2 linked regions of the Azospirillum brasilense genome follow. The main gene of each other region encodes a partner of the protein of the gene in region 2 in a complex. Links are inferred from orthologs where the notes say so. Each region holds a gene or a part of one and is shown on either strand. Other genes may lie near its edges.

Evidence for each region. The genes of interacting proteins can lie anywhere in the genome.
Region 1: the proteins of secY (region 2) and secG are in contact, whole or in part, in a crystal structure (PDB 5AWW), measured with the Thermus thermophilus proteins. The link is inferred for Azospirillum brasilense from one-to-one orthologs. Residues at the interface, in WP_096411648.1 of Thermus thermophilus: Leu14, Gln16, Arg17, Phe20, Ile34, Pro35, Pro37, Ile72, Arg108, Arg109, Asn112, Gln113, Arg116, Ile117, Ile120, Pro145, Gly146, Trp147, Phe152, Phe155, Val156, Val159, Thr160, Val162, Ala163, Gly164, Ala166, Leu167, Trp170, Glu173; in WP_223903268.1 of Thermus thermophilus: Tyr5, Ile9, Tyr12, Leu13, Ala16, Leu19, Val20, Val23, Leu24, Gln26, Glu27, Pro28, Gln30, Gly31, Ala32, Asp34, Leu35, Met36, Gly37, Gly38, Ser39, Ala40, Asp41, Leu42, Phe43, Ala45, Arg46, Val48, Tyr53, Thr56.

Annotation. Positions count from the first base shown.
Region 1 is NZ_CP059449.1:2,642,678-2,645,922, forward strand. What follows is about bases 469-3,245. They hold secG (preprotein translocase subunit SecG), read right to left. Parts: upstream 2,135-3,245; coding sequence 1,802-2,134; downstream 469-1,801. Other genes in these bases: H1Q64_RS12575 (CTP synthase), read right to left, coding at 469-1,641; tpiA (triose-phosphate isomerase), read right to left, coding at 2,263-3,018. Also shown: more of H1Q64_RS12575, read right to left, coding at 13-468. UniProt on the Bacillus subtilis protein: Involved in protein export. Participates in an early event of protein translocation.
Region 2 is NZ_CP059449.1:1,828,541-1,832,428, reverse strand. The notes cover bases 455-3,406. They hold secY (preprotein translocase subunit SecY), read right to left. Parts: upstream 2,625-3,406; coding sequence 1,284-2,624; downstream 455-1,283. Other genes in these bases: rpmD (50S ribosomal protein L30), read right to left, coding at 3,233-3,406; rplO (50S ribosomal protein L15), read right to left, coding at 2,743-3,228; H1Q64_RS08670 (adenylate kinase), read right to left, coding at 637-1,284; H1Q64_RS08675 (FadR/GntR family transcriptional regulator), read left to right, coding at 455-515. In the rest of the region: more of H1Q64_RS08675, read left to right, coding at 1-454; more of rpmD, read right to left, coding at 3,407-3,424; rpsE (30S ribosomal protein S5), read right to left, coding at 3,427-3,888. UniProt on the Bacillus subtilis protein: The central subunit of the protein translocation channel SecYEG. Consists of two halves formed by TMs 1-5 and 6-10.

The DNA.
Region 1 (3,245 bases), 810 kb from region 2 along the record:
CGTATGGTCACGTCACACCAGCCGGCTCTGCTCAATCGCCGCCTTGATGAAGGAGGTGAAGAGCGGATGCGGGTCGAAGGGCTTGGACTTCAGCTCCGGGTGGAACTGGACGCCGATGAACCAGGGATGGTCCGGGATCTCGACGATCTCGGGCAGCTCGCCGTCCGGCGACAGGCCGGAGAACAGCAGGCCGACCTTCTCCAGCCGGTCCTTGTAATAGACGTTCACCTCGTAGCGGTGGCGGTGCCGCTCGGTGATGTCGGTGGTGCCATAGACCTCCGCGACCTTGCTGCCGGGGACCAGCTTCGCCGGGTAGGTGCCGAGACGCATGGTGCCGCCGAGATCGGTGCCTTCCGTGCGCTTCTCCAGGCTGTTGCCGCGCATCCACTCGGTCATCAGGCCGACCACCGGGTTGCCGGGCTTGCCCAGCTCGGTCGAGCCGGCGTCGACGATCCCGGCCATGTTGCGGGCCGACTCGATCACCGCCATCTGCATGCCGAAGCAGATGCCGAAATACGGCACCTTGCGCTCGCGGGCGAACTGGGCGGCGCGGATCTTGCCCTCCGTGCCGCGCGAGCCGAAGCCGCCCGGCACCAGGATGCCGTGGACGTTCTCCAGCCGCTGCACGGCGCTGTCGTCCTCGAAGATCTCCGAGTCGATCCAGTCGAGCTTGACCTTCACGTTGTTGGCGATGCCGCCGTGGGTCAGCGCCTCGGCCAGCGACTTGTAGCTGTCGAGCAGGCTGGTGTACTTGCCGACGACGGCGATGGTCACCTCGCCCTGCGGCTTGCGCACGCGCTCGACGATGCTGGTCCAGCGCGACAGGTCCGGCTTGCCCTCGGTCGGCAGGCCGAAATAGGCCAGAACCTGGGTGTCGAAGCCTTCCTCGTGGTAGCTGACCGGTACCTGATAGATCGAATCGACGTCCAGGGCGGCGATGACGCGCTCCGGCCGGATGTTGCAGAACAGCGCGATCTTGCGGCGCTCGTTGTCCGGAATCGGGCGATCGGCGCGGCAGAGCAGGATGTTGGCCTGGATGCCCATGCCCAGCAGTTCCTTCACGGAATGCTGGGTCGGCTTGGTCTTCAGTTCGCCCGCCGTCGGGATGTAGGGCAGCAGGGTCAGGTGGATGAACAGGGCGTTCTCCGGACCGACCTCGTTGCCGAACTGGCGAATGGCTTCCAGGAAGGGGGTCGACTCGATGTCGCCCACCGTGCCGCCGATCTCGCAGAGGATGAAGTCCTCGTCGGTCGTGTCGGCGCCAATGAAGTCCTTGATCTGGTCCGTGACGTGCGGAATCACCTGCACGGTCGCGCCCAGATAGTCGCCGCGGCGCTCCTTGGCGATCACGTTCGAATAGATACGGCCCGTGGTGATGTTGTCGCCACGGCGCGCGGCCACGCCGGTGAAGCGCTCGTAATGGCCGAGGTCGAGGTCGGTCTCAGCGCCGTCGTCGGTCACATAGACCTCGCCGTGCTGGTACGGGCTCATCGTGCCGGGGTCCACGTTCAGGTACGGGTCCAGCTTGCGCAGCCGCACCTTGTAGCCGCGCGCCTGGAGAAGCGCCCCAAGCGCCGCCGACGCCAGACCTTTGCCCAGCGAGGAAACGACGCCACCGGTGATGAAGATGTAGCGAGTCATGTCCGTCCGAAGACCTTCAGAGCCTGATCCGTTCCCCGAATTCGGATCGTCCCCCGGGCGCTGCCCAGATCGACAATCCTCAAAAGAAAGAGGCGGCTTCGGGGGAGGCCGCCTCACGTCGGACCCGGCCGGAGCCGCGTCGCGTTTTGCCGGGCCGCTGTTACTGGGCGACCGGCGGAGCGGGCTGCGCCGGCGCGGCCGGCTGGGCTGGGGCCGCCGGGGCGACCGGCTGGGCCGGCATCGTGTCGATGATCGAGGTCGGCGCCCTGTGCGCACCCGCCAGGACCGCCAGGACCAGGCTGGTCGCCATGAAGCAGCCCGCCAGGATGCCGGTGGTCCGCGTCAGCAGATTGGCGGTGCCGCGGGTGGACATCATGCCCCCCATATTGCCGCCGCCGATGCCGAGACCGCCGCCTTCCGAACGCTGGATCAGGATGACCCCGACGAGCGCCAGGGCGATCAGCAGGTGAATGACCAGAAGCACCGATTCCATGCAACCCGTTCCCTTGATCCCTTCCCGGAGCGATCCGCAGGGACCGCCCAAACCAACAGCGCGCCACGGACCTTGGCAAGGGCCCGTGGCGCGCGCCCACTGTTTTTAACGCGGTCCTGCGCGATATGCTAGCGGCAACTGGTGGCGATCGCCCAGAAATCGTCCGCCTTCAGCGCGGCGCCGCCGACCAGCGCGCCGTCCACATTCTCCACCGCCATCAGTTCCGCGGCGTTGCCCGGCTTGACCGAGCCGCCGTAGAGGACGCGCACTGCGCCGGGATCGGCGGTCTTGCCGGCCAGCTCCGCCCGGATGTGGGCGTGCATCGCCTTGACGTCGTCGGGGGTCGCGGTCTTACCGGTGCCGATGGCCCAGACCGGCTCGTAGGCGATGACGGTGTTCGCCGCGGTGGCGCCTTCCGGGATGGAGCCCTTGAGCTGGCTGGCGACGACGCTGTTCGCCTGCCCGGCGTCGCGCTGGGCCTCCGTCTCGCCGACGCAGATGATGGCGATCAGGCCCGCCTTGTGGGCGGCGGCGGCCTTGGCGGAGACCTGGGCGTCGGATTCTGCGTGGTCGGCGCGGCGCTCCGAATGGCCGAGGATGACGTAGCGGCAGCCGGCGTCGGTCAGCATGGCCGGGCTGACGTCGCCGGTGTGCGCGCCGGAGGTCTTGGCGTGGCAGTCCTGCGCGCCCAGCGCCAGCGGGCTGCCGGAAATCGCGTCTCCCACCGGGAACAGCAGCGGGAAGGGCGGGCACACCAGCATGTCGAAGGCGACCGTCCCGGCTCCCGTCAGGCGCCCGGCGAGGTCCGAGGCCAGATCCAGCCCGTCGGCCTTCAGCCCGTTCATCTTCCAGTTCCCGGCAATCAGTTTGCGGCGTGCGGCCATGGCGTTTTCGTCCTCCGGCTCTCGTTTGTTGATGTGGGCGTTGTCGCGGGTGTTCGTTTTCAAAGTGCGCCCTCTGTCTAGCAAGGAGCGGCTGGCATTTCCACCCGTCCAACGGGTTCTTTCCGATGGGGAATCGCGGGGGAAATGGGGTGTTGCCGGGCTTTCGCGGGGTGCCTATGATGCCGCCCCGGCCGCAGGGCCGCCCTTTGCGCACTCACTTCGGGTCC
Region 2 (3,888 bases):
CATCCGTGGGCGCCATGGACGGCGCACTGACCGAGATGGTCCGCGTGAAGCACGCCAACCTCTGCGACCTCGTGGAGATCCGGCAGGCCCTGGAAAGCTGGGCGGCCCGGCGCGCCACCGAACGCGCGACCCAGGAACAGATCGACCACATCGGACGAGTCCTCGCCGCGATGGGCGAGACGGGCCGCGACGGCAAGCAGGCCGCCGACGACATGGACTTCCACCTCGCCGTCGCCCAGGCGGCCGGGAGCCCGGTCTATCTGCATCTGCTGGCGACCATCCGCGACATCCTTGGCCAGATGATGGAGTACCATCACACCGAGCCCTTCGCACTGGGCCGAGAGGCGCTGATGATCGACCATCACCGCGCCATCTACGACGCCATCCGGCGCCGTGATGCCGATGCCGCCGCCGTTGCGGCCACCGACCACCTCGGCTGGGTGCTCGACCGCTACAACGATCTGAGCCGGAAGGCGGAAGATCTGTCCCGCCCCGACACCGACGCCGCTCCGTAAAGAGCGGCGGCACCTCCGGGGAGGACCGCCCTCCCCGCCTCATCGTCACGGCATAGAAAAAGCCGCGAGGGTCCGAAGATCCTCGCGGCTTTTTCTACGCAGTCGATCAGGACAATCCCGGTCAGGCGGCCAGGATGCCCTCGATCTGTTTCGTCACGTCGTCGATCTCGGCCATGCCGTCCACCGTCTTCAGAACGCCACGGCTCTGATAATACGGCAGGATCGGCGCGGTCTGCTCGTGATACTGGGCGAGGCGGGTCTTCACCGTGTCGGCGTTGTCGTCGGCCCGGCGCTTGAACTCCGTGCTGCCGCAGACATCGCAGACGCCCTCGATCTTCGGCTTCTCGAAGACGTCGTGATAGCCCTTGCCGCACTTGGCGCAGGTGTAACGACCGGTGATGCGCTCCACCAGGATGTCGTCCACGACCTTCATCTCGATCACATGATCGAGCTTCAGGCCCTTGTCCGACAGCATGGTGTCCAGCGCCTCGGCCTGAGCGACCGTGCGCGGGAAACCATCGAGGATGAAGCCGTTGGCCACATCCGGCTTGGAAATGCGCTCAGCGATGATTTTGACCATCAGCTCGTCCGGCATCAATTTGCCGGCGGACATGATGTCCTTCGCCTGCTGCCCAAGCGGACCACCCTCGGCGACCATCGCGCGGAGCATATCGCCCGTGGAAAGCTGGACGAGCCCGCGCGTGTCTTCGAGACGCCGCGCCTGGGTCCCCTTCCCGGCGCCCGGCGGTCCGAGCAGAATGAGATTCATTACTTTCTCCCCCGAAGCTTCGCTTTTTTAATCAGCCCCTCATACTGGTGGGCCAGCAGATGGGAATGAATCTGCGCAACCGTGTCCATCGTCACCGTGACCACGATCAGCAGGCTGGTGCCGCCAAAATAGAACGGAACCGAATGCTGGGAAATCAGGATTTCGGGGAGGAGACAAACCGCCACAAGGTAGGCCGAACCGATCACCGTCAACCGGGTCAGCACGTAGTCGATGTAGTCCGCGGTGTTCTTGCCCGGACGGATGCCGGGAATGAAGCCGCCATACTTACGCAGGTTCTCGGCCGTGTCCGCGGGGTTGAAGACGATGGCCGTATAGAAGAAGCAGAAGAAGATGATCAGCGCCGAATACAGGATCATGTAAAGCGGCGTGCCATGCGCCAGATAGCGCGTGACCGTCTGCAGCCACTCCGGACCCTCGCCGCCGGCGAAGCCGACCGCGGTCAGCGGCAGCAGCAGCAGCGAAGACGCGAAGATCGGCGGAATGACGCCCGAGGTGTTCAGCTTCAGCGGCAGGTGCGACGCTTCGCCGCCGAACACGCGGTTGCCCATCTGACGCTTCGGATACTGGATCAGCAGCCGGCGCTGCGCGCGCTCCATGAACACGATGAAGAACACGACGCCCACCGCCATCAGCAGCAGGAAGACGATGAACAGCGTGGACAGCGCGCCGGTGCGGCCTAGCTCCAGCGTGCTGACGAGAGCGCGCGGCAGCTCGGCGACGATGCCGGCGAAGATGATGAGGGAAATCCCGTTGCCGATGCCGCGGGCGGTGATCTGCTCGCCCAGCCACATCAGGAACATCGTGCCGCCGACCAGCGTGATGACCGTGGCGATCTTGAAGAACAGCCCCGGTTCCGGAACCGCGGCGCCGGATGCGCCGGTCATCGCCTCGAGCCCCACCGCCAAGCCCCAGGCCTGCACGGTCGCCAGAAGGACGGTGCCGTAGCGGGTGTACTGGTTCAGCTTCTTGCGGCCCGACTCGCCTTCCTTCTTCAGCGCTTCCATCTGCGGCGATACCGCGGTCAGAAGCTGCACGATGATGGAAGCCGAAATGTACGGCATGATGTTGAGCGCGAAGATCGTCATGCGGTGCAGCGCGCCGCCGGCCAGCATGTCGAACATGCCCAGGATGCCCCCGCCCTGCTGCCGGAAAATATCGGCGAGGATCTGCGGGTTGACGCCCGGAATCGGGATGTAGGTGCCCAGGCGGTAGATGATCAAGGCACCAAGGGTGAACCAGATCCGCTTCTTCAGCTCGGTCGCCTTGGAGAAGGCCCCGAAATTAATGTTCGCGGCAAGCTGCTCGGCCGCTGATGCCATGGGTCGTATCCCTGTCCCTAATGCACGAACGGGGCGGTCCTGCAGGATGCAGGCCGCCCCTCGCAACTTCGCTTCATTTAGTGCCGGAAGAGGCCCGCGCGCAAGCGCGGGCTTCCGATCACTCGGCGGCTTCGGCGGCGGACGCGGTCAGCGTGACGCTGCCACCCGCCTTCTCGACCGCTTCCACAGCCGACTTGGAGGCGCCGGCCACGGTGAAGCTGGCTTTCGTCGTCAGGGCGCCCTTGCCCAGAAGACGGACGCCGTCCTTCTTCACCTTGCCGGTGACCCCCGCCGCTTCCAGGGCCACCGCGTCGATGGTCTGGCTGGCGTCGAGCTTGCCGGCGTCGATGAACTTCTGGACCAGGCCCAGGTTCACGACCGAGTATTCCTTCGCGAAGATGTTGCGGAAACCGCGCTTCGGAAGGCGGCGGTGAAGGGGCATCTGGCCGCCTTCAAAGCCGTTGATGGCCACGCCGGTGCGCGAGGTCTGACCCTTGACGCCACGGCCGCCGGTCTTGCCCTTGCCCGAACCGATACCGCGGCCGACGCGCATGCGCTCCTTACGGGCACCGGGGTTGTCCCGGAGATCGTTCAGCTTCGTCATGGGTTCAGCCCTCGTTCTCGACGCGGACCAGGTGCGCGACCTTGGCGATCATGCCCCGCACGGCCGGAGTGTCCTCCAGTTCGCGGGTCCGGTGCAGCTTGTTGAGACCCAGACCGACCAGCGTTTCACGCTGGTCGTGCTTGCGGCCGATCGGGCTGCCGGTCTGGGTGACGATGACGGTCTTCTTCTCGGCCATGATCAAGCCTCCTGCGCACCGGCAGCGCCGGTTTCACGCTTGCCGAGGATGTCGCTCACGCGACGGCCGCGACGGGCGGCGACGCTGCGCGGGCTGGAAACCTGCGACAGGGCGTCGAAGGTCGCCTTGATCATGTTGTGCGGGTTCGAGGTGCCGATGGACTTCGTCACCACGTCCTGCACACCCAGCGCCTCGAAGATCGCGCGCATCGGACCGCCGGCGATGATGCCGGTACCGGCCGGGGCGGTGCGCAGCACGACCTTGCCGGCACCGAAGTGACCGTTGGAGTCATGGTGCAGCGTGCGGCCTTCGCGCAGCGGAACGCGGATCATACCGCGCTTCGCCTGGTCGGTGGCCTTGCGGATCGCCTCCGGCACCTCACGGGCCTTGCCCGATCCGACGCCGACGCGGCCCTTGCCGTCACCGACCACCACCAGGGCGGCGAAGCCGAAGCGACGGCCACC